DNA from 4 places in the Janthinobacterium sp. BJB446 genome. Region 4 is predicted to be linked to each of the others. Evidence: predicted binding sites of a transcription regulator. Region 4 holds the regulator's gene; each other region holds the start of a gene.

Region 1 (4,676 bases), on a different contig from region 4:
CAGTCTTTTGAACTACCGGTGCGCCCGCCTCATGCCTGACGGGGGCGCTCCCGCCTCACCGTGCCTACCATGTCTGAAATCTCAACCAAACCTTATATGCTGCGCGCCATCTACGAGTGGTGCACCGACAGCGGCTACACGCCGTATCTCGCGGTCAAAGTCGATTCGCGCACCACGGTACCGATGGAATACGTGAAAAAGGGCGAAATCGTGCTCAACATCAGCTTCGGCGCCACCAGCGGCCTGAAGATGGACAACGACGCCATCCGCTTCCACGCCCGCTTTGGCGGCGTCTCGCGCGAAATCTACGTGCCGGTCGACAACGTGATGGCCATCTACGCCAACGAAAACGGCCAGGGCATGGCCTTCGAGCCCGTGCTGGGCAACGATGACCCGGACGCGCAACCGACGGACAGCCCGGCCTCCGCCGACGTCCCGCCACCCGTGCTCGCCCCCGCCGCCAGCGGTCCCACCCTGTCGTCCGTGCCGACCAGTTCCCCCGAACAACGCGACAACGCCACGCCCGGTGACGACGAGCCACCAAAAAAAGGCGGCCGCCCGACCCTGACACGCATTAAATAGCGTATAATTCGCAACGCGCAGTTTTTGCCGACTTAGCTCATTTGGTAGAGCAGTTGATTTGTAATCATCAGGTGGCCAGTTCGAAACCGGCAGTCGGCACCAGAATTCAGTAGTAAATCAAAGGGTTACCCGCTTCGGCTGGTAGCCCTTTTTTCTTTTCCCACGCCTGCGGAAGCCATCTGGAACACTGGCACGCATCGCTATCCAGGTTGACGCGTTGCTGCACCGCGCAATGACTATCAGCACATTTAGGCGCAAGATGAGCACGTGCTTGCGCAAAGCAGGCTCCCGATGTCTGGCTTGCCTACCTGGGGAAATATCATGTCCGCACACACTTACAAACTGATCGAACTGGTTGGCACGTCGACCGAGAGCAGCGATCAGGCGATACGCGATGCCATTGCCAAGGCGGCGCTGACGGTCAAGCATATGGACTGGTATGAAGTGACCGAATCGCGGGGACATATCGTCGACGGCAAGGTGGCGCACTTCCAGGTCACGCTCAAGGTCGGCTTCCGGCTCGAGTAAAGGGATCGATTAAGGCAGGCGGCGCATTCACCGCCGCGCGACCGCTCCCCGGCTCTCCAGCCACTCCCGGCCGCCGGCCTCCAGCGCGGTCTCGATGACATTGTCCGGCAAGCTGTAGACGGTCGCCCAGCTGGCACGGCCATCCTGCGTGTTGGCGGGAAAGCTGTGCGTCTCGATCGGCCAGTGGTATTTGCGTTTCAAGGCCTTGACGATGGCGGCCAGCGAGACGCGGCCTTGCAGCGGCTCGGCGCCGGACTGGTCGCGGTTCGACAGCAGCACGGCCAGGACCTGGCCGCGGCCCGTGCGCGCGCCGGGGAAGGTGGGGGTTTTGTTTGCCATGGCCTATTTTACCGGGCAATGATCGGACGAGAGGCGATGTGCCGCACCTTTGATCCGGCGCAAGCGCCGCAGCGGCTTTGCGTCCACGATGGGTATTTCGCCAGGCGTGCCAGCGCCCCTCTGCCAGCCTGGGCCTATCATCATGGGGCACAGGAGCCTATCATGCACAGCCTGAACATCCACGCCATGCAATGGCAGCCCGTTGCCGATATTTCCGCCGTCGATCCGCTGCTGCCCGAGGATCTCGCCTGCTTTCGCGAACTGCGCGATGTGCTGCAACGCTAAGGCGCGCTCGACCGCTTCGGCATTTCCCTGATCCACCGCCATTTCGACATCGCCAACGATGAGGAGCTGATGGAGTACACGGATGCGGAAGCACGCACCCTGACGGTAAAACCTGTCAAGAAAAGCGACATCGACTGGAATCACACAACGATTACCAACTGGAAATTGACGGAAGGCGAGGAAGTGGCGCATATCGGTTGCGGCTGCGCACGCAATTCCGGTGGCCACCTCGGCTATCACCGGGGCACCTGAGGCTGACTGGCACCGCCCGACAAGCGGCGTCGGCCTTTCTTACACTTTGCTTCCGCCAGCTCAGCCCGCTTTGCGCAAGCAATTGATTTCACGTGATTTTTTTGTGTGGCACGCAAGCTGCTTATCCCTGTCTACGAGATGAATCCAGGCAAGTCATCCTGGATTCTTTGTCCCCGGATTTTTCGAGACTGACCACGATAAGAGGCTGCGATGAACGTCGATCACACACGAAGCAAGACCCTGGGCTGGCTGGGCGCACTGGCGGCGGCAAGCCTGCTGGCCAGCGGCCAGGCGCAGGCCGGCGCGTACGGCCTGGCCGTCAATGAATTGAACAATTTCCGCATCACCACCAGCGCCGGCGCGCTGTCGCTGGCCGGCGCGAACCGCAATGCCAGCGACAGCGCGTTTTTCGAAGGCGGCGTGGCCGTCAATCCGCGTGCCGTCAATACGGGGCCGGCCGCCAACGCCGACGTGCTGCAAGTGTGCTCGGGCGGAGGCTGCAGCGGCTTGCCGCAAAACCATTACGCCCCCAGCCCCAGTTCCACCCTGGAGTTCGCCCGCGGCGATGCACATGCCTTCGGCAACATGCTCAATGGCGGCGCCACGGTGCGCGCCGTGGCGGAAGCCCAGCGCAACACGGTCGGTGCCGCCACGTCCACGGCCGGCGACACGCTCACCGGCTCCGTCAACCTGACCCTGTCGAGCGCCGGCTTCATCACCTTCAGCTTCATGGGACGGCGCGACCTGCGCACCAGCGTGACGACCATGGGCGACAAGTCGAACGTGTCGATCATGGATATCTTCAATATCTCCTGCAACAGCGCCAGCCCCGTCGGCTGCCTGTCGAACGCGAATGCCGATGGCGTGATCTTCCAGTTCGCACCCGATGGCGATGCCAACAATGGCAGCGACGTCAACGGCAACCATACGGTCGGCAGCCTGGATCCGTTCAGCCTGAACATGACGGCAGGCACCAACGACCCTGCCACCGGGCGCGCCTTCACGAATGGCTTTGCGATGTTTTCCCTAACCTCGAATTTCGCCCTGCCGGCTGGCAGCTACACCTTGAACTTTTCCAAGTCCACGCGCACCGACATCGTCGTCATCGATCCCCTGGCCGTGCCGGAACCAGGCACCCTATTCCTGCTGGGCATGGGACTGGCGGCCCTGGCTTTTACGCGGCGCCGCCAGCCACAATCAGCAGCAGCATGAAATAAAACGGCGCCTCATGGGCGCCGTTTTTTTTGCATCAACAGAGGCGTGTTAACCGAGCCGTGCCAGCGCCTGGCGCGCCAGCTGCAACTGCTGCAGATAATAGCGGTGCAGCATGGCCGGATCGCTCAGGTCGCGCCCCAGTACCAGGCGCAGCTCGCTGACAGGACAATCGGCGGCCTGGGTCTGCACCTGGGTTTGTACCTGCATCCCCAGCTGGCGGGCCAGCTGGCGCGCCGCCTGCTCCTGCGCGGGCCGGTACTCGACGCGCGTGCGCGCCACCTGGAAGCTGGTTTCATTGGCCAGGCGCACCACCTGCACGGGACTGCCGGCCAGGCTGCGCGCCAGTGCGGCGGCCAGGCCGGGCACGCCATTGCCATTCACAATTTCCAGGCGCGGACGGGGTACGGCAACGGGCACGCTGCGCACGGCTGCCGGCACACGCTGCAAGCGGGCCATGCCGTCGCCTTGCGTGATCTCGATGCGCGCCATGGCGGGCGCATCCGGCACCGATGCGGCCACGGGTACACCCTGCGGTGGCGCCGCGCTGCGCAAGACGGCCATGTCGCGCCGCAAATCGTGCTCCTGCAAGCTGGCCGCCTGGCGCCGCATGACGGCCGCGCGCGCGTATTGCCCCAGCCGTTCGAGCACTTGCGCCAGATGCTGCCAGGCCAGCGCATTGAGCGGATCGAGCAGACACGCCTGTTCCAGCGCGGGCAAGGCTTGCGCATCGCGTCCACTCAGATAATAAGCATGACCGAGATTGCTGAACAGATACGCCTGTTGCGGCTGCGGCGTGCCCGCCTCCTGCGTCAAGGCCAGCCAATGGGCAATCGCCGCGTCGTGCTCGCCCCGCTGCGCGTGCAGCACGGCCAGGCCGTTACGCGCATTCACATGGCGCGGCGCGGCGCGCAAGGCTTGCTCGTAGGCCGCTTGCGCGGCGGGCAGGTCGCCCGCATCAAAATACTGGCGTCCCGCGACATAGGCCGCATCGGCAGCGGCAGCGGGCGGCGCCGGCAGCCGCGGCGCGTGCGCCGTGTGGCTGGCGCACGCGCCCAGGCCCAGACAGGCACAGGCGACGGCCAGGCGGGAAATCATCAAGCGCATGGTAGCTCCTTTCAGCGGCTGGCCATGGCCGGCACGAGCACGCGATACACTTCGATCACGGCCGGCCCCATGAGCACCAGCATGAGGGTGGGAAAGACGCAAAAGATCAGCGGGAACAGCAGTTTCAGGGCAATCTTCGCTGCCGCCTCCTCGGCCAGCAGGCTGCGCTTGCCGCGCAGGTTTTCCGAATGCACGCGCAGCGAATCGCCCATGCTGGTGCCGAAGCGTTCCGATTGAATCAGCATGGCGACCAAGGTATCGACGTCTTCCACGCCACTGCGCAGGGCCAGGTTGCGCAGCGCCTTTTCCTTGGAAAAGCCGGCGCGCATTTCCATCAGCACCAGCTGCAACTCCTGTGCCAGCACCACGCT
Region 2 (4,676 bases), on a different contig from region 4:
GTTCCAGGGTGACGGGAATCAGGTTTTGCGCGGCATAACCCATGATCAGACGGCCCGTGCCCGTTTCGCCCGTAAAGGCGATCTTGGCGATGCGCTTGCTCGAGGCCAGCGGCTTGCCCGCTTCCAGGCCGAAACCGTTGATGATGTTCAGCACACCCGGCGGCAGCAGGTCGCCGATCAGCTCGATCAATACCATGATGGAAGCCGGGGTCTGCTCGGCCGGTTTCAAGACGACGCAATTGCCGGCGGCCAAGGCTGGCGCCAGTTTCCACACGGCCATCAGGATCGGGAAATTCCACGGGATGATCTGGCCCACGACGCCCAGCGGCTCATGGTAGTGATAGGCATAGGTTTCCGCATCGATTTGTGCGACGGAACCTTCCTGGGCGCGGATGCAACCGGCGAAGTAACGGAAATGGTCGATGGCCAGCGGAATGTCGGCATTCATCGTTTCGCGGATCGGCTTGCCGTTGTCGATGGTTTCCGCCGTGGCGATCAGGCTCAGGTTCTGTTCGATGCGGTCGGCGATGCGGTTCAGGATATTGGCGCGCTCGGCCGGCGAAGTCTTGCCCCAGGCATCCTTGGCGGCGTGCGCGGCATCCAGCGCCAGCTCGACGTCTTCCGTCGTGGAACGGGCGATTTCGCAAAACGGCAATCCTGTGATGGGCGTGATGTTAGGAAAGTATTCACCTTTTACTGGTGCAACGAATTTGCCGCCGATGTAATTGTCATAGCGTTGTTTGAAGGGATTGGCTACGCCCAGTTTGCTGATGTCTGCGAGATTCATGTCGTCCTCTATCGGGTTAATTAGAATGGAATTACTTAATTAAAATCAAACGTCCTGGTACAGATGGGGTGAGTACACGGAGTCTTCCGCAAATGCCGTGCCAGCTCGCCATCGCACTACAAACTTAGCCGGTTTTATCCCTGTTACAAGGGCGCGGCATCAACCCCGGCACGTTTTTCAGCGCAAGCCACCTGCTTGGGTGGGGACGTGGGCCTGTTTGCATTTTGAACAAGGTGAAGACGTCCTGTTCCAATCCGGGCCAGCCCTGCGGCATCTCCCCTGCGCCGCTGCACAATGGAACAGGTGTACCAGACTGGAACACCTGCGCCTGTGCCACCAAGGAATCAACGAATCACCACGCCCCAGGGCAATTCACCCACGGCAATGTCGGCCACCTTGCGCGCGCTGGCCGTGCCGATGACGGATACACTGTTCGAGCGGCCATTGGCCACGTACAGCTTGGCGCCGTCGGGCGTGATGGCCATATTCCACGGACGTTTGCCGACGGGAATGGTGGCCGTGACCTGGTAGCTGGCCGTGTCGATCACCATCACCGTGCCGTCCGTGCCATTCGAGACATACACCTGCTTGCCATCGGGATGGACCACGATGCCATTCGCATTCTTGCCCGCTGGAATGGTGGCAATCGCCTTGCGCGCGGCCATGTCGATCACGTACACGGCATTGACCAGTTCGCACGCCACATAGGCGCGGCCCGAGTCCGGACTGAAACCGATGCCGCGCGGACGCAGTCCCACGGCGATGGACGCGACCTGGCGGCGTTGCGCTACATCAATGACATCGACTTGCTCCGCCTCTTCCGCGCTGACCAGCAGCCAGCGTCCATCCGGGCTGAAGACGGCATGTTCCGGGTTGCGTCCCTGCACCTTGATATCGGCGAGCAAGGTGCCTGTCTGGCCATCGAGCAAGGCCACGCTATTGTTTTCCTCGACGGCCACTGCCACGTAATGACCGTCCCGGGAAGCGCTGACGCCTTCGGGCGACTTGCCCAGCGCCACCGTGCGCACGGGCGCGCCGGCAGCGTTATCGATCAGCAACAAGGCACTGCTGGCGGCATCCGTGACAAACAATTGCCGTCCGCTGGGGTCGGCGGCGATGCCGCGCGGCCGCTTGCCTGCCGCGATCTGGCGCACTACCTGGTCGGTAGCCGTGTCGATCACGCTCAAGGTGCCCGATTTTTCATTGGGGACATAGGCAAAGGGAGCTGCCTGGAGGGCGGTGCTGGCGAGCGCCGGCAGCAGCCAGCACACCTGGCGCAAGCGCGAGAAGAAGTTGGGCATAATCACCTTTTCAATGGCAAAACACAGGAAAAGCGCGCGGTAGCGGCGCATCTGCCCATTGCTGTATGCAAACGCCGTGCCACTGACACGCGTATAATTTCAGCCCACCAATGGAGACATGGCAGGCATATTGCTTGATACACCTACGCAGACCTGTACCGCGCACGCGATCAAGCAGGCTTTTATTCACATTGGAGAATCCGCATGCAGCACCGTTTCCGCCTGAACACCATCGCCAGCCTGTTTGTCGCCGGCAGCGCCACCCTCGCCCCCCACGTCTTTGCCGCCGAAGCAGCTGACCTGGCCGCCGGACAACTGATGGATACGGTGGTCGTCAGCGGCAGCCGCATCGCCCACCCCAGCCAGGAAGTGCCGGCCTCGATCGACGTGGTCGACAGCGCCCGCATCCAGGATGGCCAAATCCGCGTCAACGCGTCGGAAGCGCTGGCCGCCGTGCCGGGCCTGGTCGTGCAAAACCGCCAGAACTACGCGCAAGACTTGCAGATCTCGTCGCGCGGCTTCGGCGCACGCTCGGCCTTCGGCGTGCGCGGTGTCAAGCTGATCAGCGATGGCATTCCCGCCAGCATGCCCGACGGCCAGGGCCAGGCCGCCACTTTCAACCTCGATACGGCCGAGCGCATCGAAGTATTGCGTGGGCCATTTTCTGCCATCTACGGCAACCATTCGGGCGGCGTGATCCAGCTGTTTTCCAAGGATGGACAAAATCCCCCGTCCGTCGAACTGAATGTGACGGGCGGCAGCTACGGCACCAGCAAGGTCGATCTCTCGGCGCAAGGCCAGGCAGGCGGCATCGGCTACGTGCTCGACGGTTCGCGCTTCCGCACGGACGGCTTCCGCGACCATAGCGCCGCCACGCGCGAACAGGCGTTCGGCAAGATCACCGTCAAGCCCACGGCGGACAGCAAGCTGACCATCGTCGCCAACAGCCTGCATCAAGGCAATACGCAAGATCCGCTGGGCGCTACCTGGGCCACGTTTGCCGCCGACCCGCGCGCCGGTGAGGTCGACGCGACGGATACGCAAAACCCGAAACGCACCCTGGCCGAACGCTACAACACCCGCAAGAGCATCGACCACCAGCAAATCGGCGCCACCTATGAACAGTCGTTCGGCGATGACCGCCTGCACGTGATGGTGTATGGCGGCAACCGCGACGTGATCCAGTACCAGGCGTTTAATAAAGCATTCCAAAATACCAAAGTGGACGGTCTACTTAAGCATTCGGGCGGCGTGGTCGATTTCCGGCGCCAGTTCTATGGCATCGATACCAACTGGCTGCACGTGAACCAGTTGGCCGGCGGCAAGCTGAGCACCACCATCGGCATCGATTACGGCCGCTCCAGCGATGACCGCACCGGCTATGAGAACTATATCGGCGAAGTGTACGGATTGAAGGGCAAGTTGCGCCGCGACGAGCAGAATGTCGTGTCCAGCCTCGATCCCTATATCCAGGCGGAATGGCAAAGCGGTCCTTGGCTGCTCAGCGCAGGTGTGCGCTACAGCAGGATGAAAGTGGCGGTCGACGACCATTTCCTCAGCAACGGCAACGATAGCGGCAGCCTGGAGTTCAGCCACACGACACCGGTGCTGGGCCTGCTGTACAAGCTGACGCCGAACGTCAACGTGTATGCCAGCGCCGCGCGCGGCTTCGAAGCACCTACCTTGAACGAACTGTTTTACTCGGGCACGGGCGGCGGCTTCAATTTCAACTTGAAACCAGCGACCAGCACCAACCTGGAAGCAGGCGTCAAGGCGAGGATCAATAACAATACGCACGTCAACGCGGCCGTGTTCCAGATCAAGACCAACGACGAACTGGTGGTCGACAAGTCCAGCGGCGGGCGCACCAGCTACCGCAATGCGGGCAAGACCTTGCGCCAGGGCATGGAAGTGTCGCTGGACTCGAACCTGCCGTATGGCTTCACGACCAAAGTGGCGCTGACCAGCCTGCACGCCGTGTATGACCAGGCGTTTGGCAGCGTGCGCGAAGGCAGCCGCTTGCCGGGCGTGCCCAGCGCCAACTTGTTCGCGGAACTGGCCTGGAAAGATACACTCGACCGTTTTGGCGCGGCGCTGGAAAGCGTGGCCAGCAACCAGGTCTACGCGGAAGACAGCAATAGCGAAAAGCCGGCGCCCGGCTACACGGTGTTCAATGCGCGCGTCAACGCCAAACAAAACGTGGGGAATTGGCGCTTCAAGGAATTTGCCCGCCTGAACAATCTTTTCGACAAGACCTACGTGGGCTCCGTCATCGTCGGCGACAGCAACAAGCGCTACTATGAAGCGGCGCCGGGACGCAACTGGTTGCTGGGCGTCAGCGCCCAATATAGTTTCTAAAAATAAAAAGCCCGCGCATCGATCGATGCACGGGCTTTTCAACTCAAGCACGCTACGTCAGGGCCGCGCTTCCTTCACGCCATATTTTTCAAAGATGGTTTTCAATTCGCCGCTGGCCGCCATTTCGTTCATGGCTGCCTGCAGCAACTTGGCCACGTCGAGCTGCTGGCGGCTGACGGCCAGGCCCACGGCCCAACCGGCACGCGGCAAGCGGGCGAACGCCACTTCGC
Region 3 (4,676 bases), on a different contig from region 4:
GATGATCTCGGTGGCGCCGCCAATAGCCAGGGTCACGCCGGGCTGGATGTCCGGATTGCCTGCCTTGCCGATGCCGAAGATCAGCCCGTTTTTCAAGCCGATATCGGCCTTCACGATGCCCCAGTGGTCGAGGATGACGGCATTCGTGATGACGGTATCCATCACCTCGGCCGCGCAGCGCTGCGACTGGCCCATGCCGTCGCGGATCACCTTGCCGCCGCCGAACTTCACCTCTTCGCCGTAGATCGCATAGTCATGCTCGACCTCGATGAACAATTCCGTGTCGGCCAGGCGGATGCGGTCCCCTTTGGTGGGGCCGAACATTTCGGCATATGCGCTGCGGGGAATGCTGGCCATCTCAATCCTTTCCCGGTGGAGTATCTTGCAGTTCGCCCATCACTGCGCCATTGAAGCCGTAGACCTTGCGCTCGCCCGCCAGCGCCACCAGTTCCACCGTGCGCTGCTGGCCCGGCTCGAAGCGCACGGCCGTACCGGCAGTGATATTGAGGCGCATGCCGTAGGCGCGCCAGCGCTCGAAGGACAACGCCGGGTTGACTTCGAAAAAGTGGAAATGCGAGCCCACCTGGATCGGCCGGTCGCCCCGGTTGGCCACTACCACGGTGGCCGTGGCGCGCCCCGCATTCAAGCTGATTTCGCCTTCTTCCAATTTGTATTCGCCTGGGGTCATGACCGGCTCCTGTAATGTCGCTTGTATGGTTAAGGTATCGGGTGGTGCACGGTGACCAGCTTGCTGCCATCGGGGAAGGTCGCCTCCACCTGGATATCGGGGATCATCTCGGCGATGCCGTCCATGACGTCGGCGCGCGAGAGTATCTTCGTACCGTCCGACATCAGCTGCGCCACCGACTTGCCATCGCGCGCCCCTTCCATGATGGCCGCGCTGATCAGGGCCACCGCTTCCGGATAATTCAACTTCAAGCCGCGCGCCAGGCGCCGTTCGGCCAGCAGCGCGGCCGTAAAAATGAGCAGCTTGTCTTTTTCGCGGGGAGTCAGGTCCATGGTTTTCCTTGCGCTTCTTTCCTGATTAAGTGTTCCAGATGCGGGGCACGACGGCGTCGCGCCCCAGCATGGCGGGACGCAGCAGCTGCCAGGCGGCCAGCATGATGCGGCGCGCCGCCTCGCTGTCGCCGCACAGCAGGCGCACCGCCACCAGCGATTTCATGTGCGTGGCGCCAAACGCGGCGCCGTCCGGCACGGCGATCTCGCGCACGGCCGCCAGCACGGCGGGAGAAACCGGCGTGCCGATGGCGATCAGGGTGGCGCACACGGTGTGGCCTCCCAGGCCCAGTGGGCTGACCATCAGCGCGCCGCCGGCGGCCAGCACGCCCTGCTCCCACCACAGCAGCTTGCCGCCACGGCGGATCTGCACCTGCTGGCTGATGCTGCCCGTATTGAACATTTCGCCCGAGGCGCTGCGGCCCAGGCAGACGATGTCGCAGCCGATGTAGCTGGCGTCGACCGCCAGTTCCACTTCATGGCGCAGGCGCACGCAAGCCTGGTCGAAGAAAATGCTCTCCTGCGGCAGCCATTCGATGGCCGCGCCGCTGGCGGCGCGCAGCATGATGTGCTGGCCCGAGACATGGCCGTTGGCGCGGTACCACTTGGCGGCACCCGGGGACGTGAGCAAGGCGTGCGCACCCTCGCCCACCGTGGCGTCGACGGCCAGCTGGTCGCCGCCCACCACGCCGCCGGGCGGATGGATGATGATGGCGTGGCAGACGCGATCGCCCTCCGGATACAGGGGCTTTTGCACGCGCAGGGGGCCGCTGTGCGTACGCTCGACGAGGCGGCTGACGCCATCGTGCAGCGCAAAGCCCAGGCGCAAGTGCGCCTGCCAGGCGCCGTGCGCGCTGGCCTGCAAAAGCATGGCTGGAGGGGTACTGTCTGGCATGCGGGGCAATCGCGTAAATAAGCGATTACCTAAGCAGGATATGTGCCAGCGTCAGGGGAAATAAAAGTGAGAATCGTGCACCGCGCTGCAGCGAACGCACCGGCATGGTGCATCGGCCGCACCGCGGCGCTTAGGCCGCCGCCACGGCCAGGGTGCGCCGTTCGCGCAGCAAGGCCGTGAAGGCTTCTGCGGCCAGGGGGCGGCTGAAGTAATAGCCCTGCATTTCGTCGCAGCCGTGTTCCGTCAGGAAGTCGACCTGTTCGCGCGTTTCCACGCCCTCGGCGATGACGCGCATGTCCAGGTTGTGCGCCAGCGAGATGACGGAACGGGCGATGGCCGCATCGCTGCTGCTGGTGGTGACATCGTCGACGAACGATTTGTCGATCTTCAGCACGTCGATGGGGAAGCGCTTCAGGTAGCCCAGGCTGGAATAGCCGGTGCCGAAGTCGTCGAGCGAAATGCCCACGCCGATATCCTTCAGGCGCGTGAGGGCCGCCACGGCCTTGTCCGGATCGCCCATGACGGTGCTTTCCGTGATCTCGATGCCGAGGCAGGCGGGCGCGATGCCGTATTTGCGCAAGGCCGCCTCGACGAACGGCACCGTGCGGTCTTGCGCGAACTGCTTGCCGGACAGGTTGACGGCCACCTTGATGCTGCCCAGGCCCGCGTCGTGCCAGGCGCGGATCTGCGCGCACACGCTTTCGAGCACCCATTCGCCAATGGCCGTGATGGAGCCGTATTCCTCTGCCAGCGCGATGAACAGGCCGGGCGGCACCTTGCCCAGCACCGGATTATCCCAGCGCAGCAAGGCTTCCGCGCCCAGCAAGGCGCCCGTGCGCAAGCACATCTGCGGCTGGTAGTGCACTTCGAATTCATCGCGGCCAATGGCGCCGCGCAGCTGCTGCTGCATCGCCAGGCGGGCGCGGATATCGCTGCCCATGCGCTCCGTGAAGAAGGCGTAATGGTCGCGTCCCATTTCCTTGGCACGCACCAGGGCCGTATCGGCGTGGCGCAGCACGTCGTCGAGGCTGTCGCCGTCGGCCGGGCACATGGCGATGCCGATGCTGGTGGTCAGCGCCAGGCGCTCGCCATCGACGCTGAGTTCTTCGCGCAAGCCGGCCAGGATGGTTTGCGCCAGCCCCAGGGTGCGCCCCAGCAGGGCATCGTCTTGCAGCAGGATCTGGAATTCGTCGCCGCCCTGGCGCACCACCGTGTCGCCCTCGCGCACGCAGCCGGACAGGAAACGCGCCACCACTTGCAGCGCCTTGTCGCCCACGGCCTGGCCGTGCGAATCGTTGATGTTCTTGAAGCGGTCCAGGTCCAGGCACATCAGCACCACTTGCTGGCTGTCGCGCAGGGCGTTCGCGCGCGCCTGTTCGAAGCGCTCGCGCAGCAGCACGCGGTTCGGCAGGCCCGTCAGCGCGTCGTGGTAGGAAAGGAAATCGATCAGATGCTGCTCGGCCTTGCGCTCGCTGATGTCGAGGAAGACGCCGATGTAGTTGACGACAGCGCCATCGGGGCCGTGCACGGTGGAGGCGCTGAGCAGGCAGGGATAGGTGTCGCCGCTCTTGCGCCGCGTCTGCACCTCGCCCGACCAGCAGCCGCTGCTGCGCAAGCCCTGGCGCAGGGCCAGCAGCACCGCCTCGCCCGTGTGTTCGGCGTGCAGGCGCAGGATGTCCGTGCCCACCACTTCCTGCGCCGCGTAGCCGGTGATGCGCGTAAAGGCGGGATTGGCCGTGACGATGACGCCGGCAGGATCGGTGATCAGGATGGCGTCCTGCGTCGCTTCAAAGACCTGGCCCGACAAGCGCAGCAATTCTTCATTGGCGCGGCGGATCTGCACTTCGCGCGCCAGCGTGCTGGCCACCTGTTCCAGTTCGGCAGTGCGTTCGGCCACGCGCCGCTCCAGGTTGGCGCGCTCCTGCGCCAGCTGCAGCTGCGCCCGCGCCAGGCGCACGTGGGCGTCCGTGCGGGCCAGGATTTCCTCGGCCTGGAAGGGTTTGGCGATGAAATCGACGGCGCCCAGCGCGAAGCCGCGCACCTTGTCGTCCGTATCGTACTGGGCCGACAGGAAGATCACCGGCACCTGGCGCAGGGACGGTATTTCCTTCAGGCGGCGGCACACTTCAAAGCCGTCGAGGCCCGGCATGCGCACGTCGAGCAGGATCAGCTCAGGCGGGCGCGCCTGGGCCGTCCACAGGGCCAGTTCGCCGTTCGGCGCCTGGCGCACCGCATAGCCGGCGCCGCCCAGCAAATCGCTCAACAGCTTCAGCGAAGCCGGCGTATCTTCAACGATCAGTACTTCGCCCTTCGAGTTCACTTCCGAAAAATCGCGGTGCATGTAGCAGTTCTCTCAGCTTTGGATGAGGCGCGGCGATCCGTTGCCGCGCTGGACAAGACATTTCTTTGCGATGAACTACGTACTATCATCATAATCTTTATTGCAATTTAGCACCATCCATCGGTGGCACTTAGCCCGTCTTTTCATTGAATCCGATGTTGTCAGCCCACACTTTTCAAGCGTGCGCCAGCGCGCCCTCACTCTCCAGCAAGTCGCACAGCTGGCGGTACTGATGCTGGTCGAGCATGGCTTGCAGCGGCGCCAGCACGGGCGCAGCCGCCGGCGGCAAGTCACCCAGCAGCAGCGCCACCCTGGCCAAGTTCAATTCGCGCAGCGCCACCAGCAAGGCCGCTCGCTCTTCACCTGGCAGCAACTGCAAGTCTCGCGCCCGCAGCGCCGGCGGCGCCTCGGGCACCAGCGCCG
Region 4 (4,676 bases):
GGTTGGCAGGGTTCCAGCGCGGTGCATTGTCCTTGTCGACCACCAGCGCGCGCACGCCCTCGAGCACTTCGCCATGTTCAAAATTGTGGCGCACCACCGTGCGCTCCATGCGCAGGCAATCGGCCACGCCCAGGTGGGCGCCCCGCTGCAGCAATTCCAGGGTCACCGACATCATCAAGGGCGAACGCTGGCGCATGGCCGCCAGCGCCTTGGCCGCGAACGCGCTGTCATCCTGCGCCAGCGAGGCCATGATGGCGGCCACGGAAGGGGCGCCGAAATGGCGGTCCAGCGCCGCGCGCGCCGTGGCCAGGGGAGACACCCCCGCCTCGGCCTGGAAAGGCGCCGCCAGCGCCTTGATGGCCACCGGCAAGGCCTCGCCCCGCGTCGATTCGAACAGGTCCAGCAGCGCCCCCATCTGCGCCTCAGGCACGTAGACATCGGCCAGCCCCGTGTACAGGGCATCGGCCGCGTTGATCGTCAAGCCCGTCAAGCCCAGGTACAGGCCCAGCTGGCCGGCCAGGCGGGATAGAAAATAACTGCCGCCCACGTCCGGAAACAAGCCGATATTGACTTCCGGCATGGCCATGCGCGTGCGGCCCGTCACGATGCGCAGGCGGTTGCCCGGCCCGGCTTGCGCCACGCCCATGCCGCCGCCCATCACCACGCCATCCATCACGGCAATATACGGTTTTGGGTAGAAATGAATTAAATGATTTAAAGCATATTCTTCCGTAAAGAAATCCTCCAGCAAGGCACTGCCGCCTTGCGGCGTGGCCAGGCCCGCATCGTAAAAGAAACGGATGTCGCCGCCGGCGCACAGGGCCTTTTCACTGCTGGAGCGGATCACCACGGCGTCCACCTGCGGATCGTCGCGCCAGGCCAGCAGGGCCGCACTCAGGGCGCGCACCATCTCCAGCGACAGGGAATTCAAGGCTTTCGGACGGTCGAGCACGATATGGCCCGTGCGGTTGCGGATGGAAGTCTGGACGAAGTCGCTCATGGCAGGCAGGAAGAAGTGAAAGTGCAAACATTTTAGCCCCTGCGCGGCGAACATTGCGCTCAAAAGGTCCAGGCGCAAAAAAGGGCGCAAGATGTGCGCCCTTAGTTGATCACAACTGCTGGAAGCGGGTGGCCTTAGACGGCGACGACGGCTTCTTCCTCGGAGTTGTCTGGCAGATGCTTGATCGCCTCTTTACCGTGCCCTTGCACTTTGGTTTTGTATTTCATCACTTGCCTATCGAGCTTGTCGATCAGGGTATCGATCGCGGCGTACAGGTCGTGCGCCAAGCTTTCCACATAGACAGTCTTGCCGCTCAAACGCAGGTTGACTTCAGCCTTTTGACGTTTTTCTTTCTCTTTGAGGTTATCCACGGTCAGAATCACGGCGATATCGATGACTTGATCGAAATGACGTTTCACGCGCTCCAGCTTCGTTTGTACGTATTCACGGATGGCTGGTGTCACTTCGAGATGATGTCCGCTGATGGTGAGATTCATACACACTCCTAAAGATGATCGGGTTCGTGCGGTCCATCCTATCCGGCCCGCAGAGGAACCGAAAAAAACTTACAAACACTTACGCAGGCTCACTGGCGGAATTTTCAACGCTTCCCGGTATTTGGCAACAGTACGTCGCGCAATCACCATGCCTTGTTCCCCCAGCATGTCCGCAATCTTACTGTCGGATAAAGGATTTTTAGGGTCTTCTGCTCCTGTCAGTTGCACGATCAATGCCCGTATCGCCGTCGATGACGCTTCGCCCCCCGCTTCGGTGGCGACGTGGCTACCAAAGAAATATTTCAACTCGAACATGCCGTGCGGGGTCAGCATGTACTTTTGAGTTGTTACCCGCGAGATAGTACTCTCGTGTAAACCCAGTGTATCAGCTATTTCACGGAGCACAAGGGGACGCATGGCAACGGCCCCATGCGAGAAAAAGTTCTTTTGTCTTTCTACTATCGCCTGCGCCACGCGCAGGATCGTGTCGAAGCGCTGGCGCATATTCTTGATCAGCCACTTGGCTTCCTGCAACTGTGCGCCCATGGCGCCCTCGCCCTTGCCCTGCTTGAGCAAGTTGGCGTACATGGCATTGACGCGCAGGCGCGGCATGACATCGTTGTTCAAGGTCACTTGCCAGCCATTGCGCGCGCGCTTGACGACGACGTCGGGCACCACGTAATCGGAGACGTCCGAGGCGAACACGGCGCCCGGATGCGGATTGCACTGGCGAATCACCGTCTGCGCTTCGCGCAAGTCTTCATCGTCGCAATCGAGGGCTTTTTTCAGCTTGTTGAAATCGCGCTGGGCAAACCAGGCCAGGTGCTTTTCCACGATGACGAGGGCCATGCGGCGCGTCACCATGGCGATGTGCGGCAAGCGCTTGATTTGCAGCGCCAGGCATTCGGACGCATTGCGCGCGCCCACGCCGGGCGGATCGAAACTTTGCAAGAGAGACAAGGCCGTGCGCATCTCGTCGGCATCGATTTCCAGCTCTTCCGGCAGGCGCGCCAGGATGTCGTCGAGCGACTCTTCCAGGTAGCCATTGTCGTCGAGCGCATCGATAATCAACTCGACCAGCGCGCGGTCGCGCAATTCGAGCACCGTCACGCGCATCTGCTCCATCAGGTGTTCGCGCAGGGTGCAGTGATGGGCTTCGAGTTGCGGGCGCGAATCTTCGTCGTCGGGCGCCTTGCCGCGGCTCGCCTCGCTCCAGTCGCTGTCGCCGCCATCCGCGGCGGCCGGACCCTCGCCGGCATCGCCATCAAAGGTTTCCGCTTCGGCCGGCGCTGCGGGCGCTTCCTGGCCCGGCGGCTGGGACGGTGCTTCGGCCGGCGCTGCCGTGGAACTCAAGGCGCCATCGGACAGCAGGCGCAGCGAACGGTCGAGCGGATCATCGAGGCGTTCGAGCAAGGGATTGTCCGTCAGCAGTTGCTCTAGTTCCTGGTGCAATTCCAGGGTAGACAATTGCAACAGGCGTATCGATTGCTGCAACTGCGGCGTCAGTGCCAGGTGCTGCGAAGTGCGCAGCTGCAATGATTGTTTCATTGGCTTACATGCGGAAGTGTTCGCCCAGATAGACCCGGCGTACCGACTCGTTCGCGATGATGTCGTCGGGGCGTCCCGACGCCAGTACCGAGCCCTGGTTGATGATGTAGGCACGGTCGCAGATACCCAGCGTCTCGCGCACATTATGATCGGTGATCAGCACGCCGATATTGCGCTCCTTCAAGAAGCGTACGATGCGCTGGATCTCGATCACGGCGATCGGATCGACACCGGCAAACGGTTCGTCGAGCAGCACGAACCGGGGATCGGTGGCCAGCGCGCGGGCGATTTCCACGCGGCGGCGCTCACCGCCCGACAGGGACAGGGCCTGGTTCTCGCGCAGCTTTTCAATCTGCAAGTCGGCCAGCAATTTATCCAGGCGCACCTCGATCTCGGCCTTCGTCAGCGGACGGCCTTCGACGGTCTGGATTTCCAGCACGGCGCGGATATTGTCTTCCACCGTCAGCTTGCGGAAGACGGACGCTTCCTGCGGCAGGTAGGACAGGCCCATCTGCGCGCGGCGGTGGATCGGCAGGCTGGAGATGTCCACGCCGCTGATATCGATGCTGCCGCCATCGGACGGCACCAGGCCGACGATCATGTAGAACGAGGTGGTCTTGCCGGCGCCGTTCGGGCCCAGCAGCCCCACCACTTCGCCGCATTCGACTTGCAGCGAGACATCATGCACGACTTGCCGCTTGCCATAGGTTTTTTGCAGCCCGCGAACGATCAGGGTGCTGCCGCAACGAGTATTGTCCATTATTTCTTTCCTGGCGCAGGCGTGGCCGGCGCTTTCTCCGCCGCCGGTGCCTTGGTTTTCGGCTGGATCACCATGCGCACGCTGCCGCCATCCGGGGTGCTGGTGCCGCTGTTGGAATTTTCCATCGTAAACACTTCCTTGCGGCTGTCATACGAGATGAAGGCGCCATTGGCCACGTCGGTCACTTTCGTGCCTTCCAGGCGCGTCAGCTTGGCCCTGGAAAACAGTTTCACCACTTCCGTCTTGTTGTCGTATTCCACGCGCTCCGCTTCGCCTTCCACCCACAGGTCGCCCGCGCCATCGCGCTTCTGGCGGAAGGTGGCGAGCTTGCCGGGATCGGCCCAGAAGGTAATGAACTGGTAGCCTTGCGGATCTTCCGTGATCACGGCGCGCCCCGCCTTCATGGTCAGGGTCCCCTTGACCAGCACGACGTCGCCCGTCAGGGTGCGCACCTGCTTGATGTCATCGACGTGGCCGCTACGTGCCGTGATGACGGCTTCCTTCTCGGAATCGGCCTTCTCGGCATGCGCCACGCCCATGATGGCCAGGGAAAATACGGTCAACAGCAAGATGTTCTTCATAGTATGGTTTCCTTGTTTCATTCTGTCATTTTGCCGCCGCGGCCGGGCGCGGTTTCGGCGGGAGGACCATGCGCAGCGCATTCTGCACTTCCACCACGCCGGTGGCGTTATTGGCTTTCATGCCGATGCCATTGAGACGCGAGGTGCCTGTCAGGATATCGACAGGCACGTCCGTTTCCATTCTTTCCTCATCCGGGAACACCGTCAACGCTTCCGTCTTGACTGTCAGGTTCTGCGCCTTCGGACTGGCCACGCGGTCGATCACGACATTGCGGTGCAGTTGCAGCCGG

Evidence for each region. The regulator sigma-54, encoded in region 4, starts transcription at its own class of promoters, with help from an activator protein. The targets are predictions, from matches to a motif close to TGGCANGNAANCTGCTTT.
Region 1: the regulator sigma-54 is predicted to act here: its motif matches at 2,093-2,110, upstream of CSQ92_RS22500 (EDSAP-1 family PEP-CTERM protein).
Region 2: the regulator sigma-54 is predicted to act here: its motif matches at 2,153-2,170, upstream of CSQ92_RS28280 (beta-propeller fold lactonase family protein).
Region 3: the regulator sigma-54 is predicted to act here: its motif matches at 1,943-1,960, upstream of CSQ92_RS10715 (urease accessory protein UreD).

What each region holds. Positions count from the first base shown of each region.
Region 1 covers NZ_PDZK01000004.1:88,492-93,167, forward strand. Annotated here, with positions in the region: gene CSQ92_RS22475 (ClpXP protease specificity-enhancing factor) at 70-582, shown strand; tRNA gene CSQ92_RS22480 (tRNA-Thr) at 609-684, shown strand; gene CSQ92_RS22485 (dodecin) at 904-1,110, shown strand; gene CSQ92_RS22490 (hypothetical protein) at 1,138-1,449, opposite strand; gene CSQ92_RS29485 (hypothetical protein) at 1,612-1,734, shown strand; gene CSQ92_RS22495 (hypothetical protein) at 1,804-1,986, shown strand; gene CSQ92_RS22500 (EDSAP-1 family PEP-CTERM protein) at 2,197-3,198, shown strand; gene CSQ92_RS22505 (LytR C-terminal domain-containing protein) at 3,250-4,305, opposite strand; gene CSQ92_RS22510 (type II secretion system F family protein) at 4,317-4,676, opposite strand, start outside.
Region 2 covers NZ_PDZK01000011.1:10,286-14,961, forward strand. Annotated here, with positions in the region: gene adh (aldehyde dehydrogenase) at 1-787, opposite strand, end outside; gene CSQ92_RS28280 (beta-propeller fold lactonase family protein) at 1,132-2,088, opposite strand; gene CSQ92_RS28285 (TonB-dependent receptor family protein) at 2,293-4,446, shown strand; gene CSQ92_RS28290 (substrate-binding periplasmic protein) at 4,504-4,676, opposite strand, start outside.
Region 3 covers NZ_PDZK01000001.1:2,431,816-2,436,491, forward strand. Annotated here, with positions in the region: gene ureC (urease subunit alpha) at 1-357, opposite strand, end outside; gene CSQ92_RS10705 (urease subunit beta) at 359-688, opposite strand; gene CSQ92_RS10710 (urease subunit gamma) at 718-1,020, opposite strand; gene CSQ92_RS10715 (urease accessory protein UreD) at 1,046-1,912, opposite strand; gene CSQ92_RS10720 (EAL domain-containing response regulator) at 2,043-4,253, opposite strand; gene CSQ92_RS10725 (sensor histidine kinase) at 4,429-4,676, opposite strand, start outside.
Region 4 covers NZ_PDZK01000007.1:54,810-59,485, forward strand. Annotated here, with positions in the region: gene CSQ92_RS26580 (enoyl-CoA hydratase/isomerase family protein) at 1-1,000, opposite strand, end outside; gene hpf (ribosome hibernation-promoting factor, HPF/YfiA family) at 1,135-1,497, opposite strand; gene CSQ92_RS26590 (RNA polymerase factor sigma-54) at 1,567-3,045, opposite strand; gene lptB (LPS export ABC transporter ATP-binding protein) at 3,050-3,805, opposite strand; gene lptA (lipopolysaccharide transport periplasmic protein LptA) at 3,805-4,386, opposite strand; gene lptC (LPS export ABC transporter periplasmic protein LptC) at 4,412-4,676, opposite strand, start outside.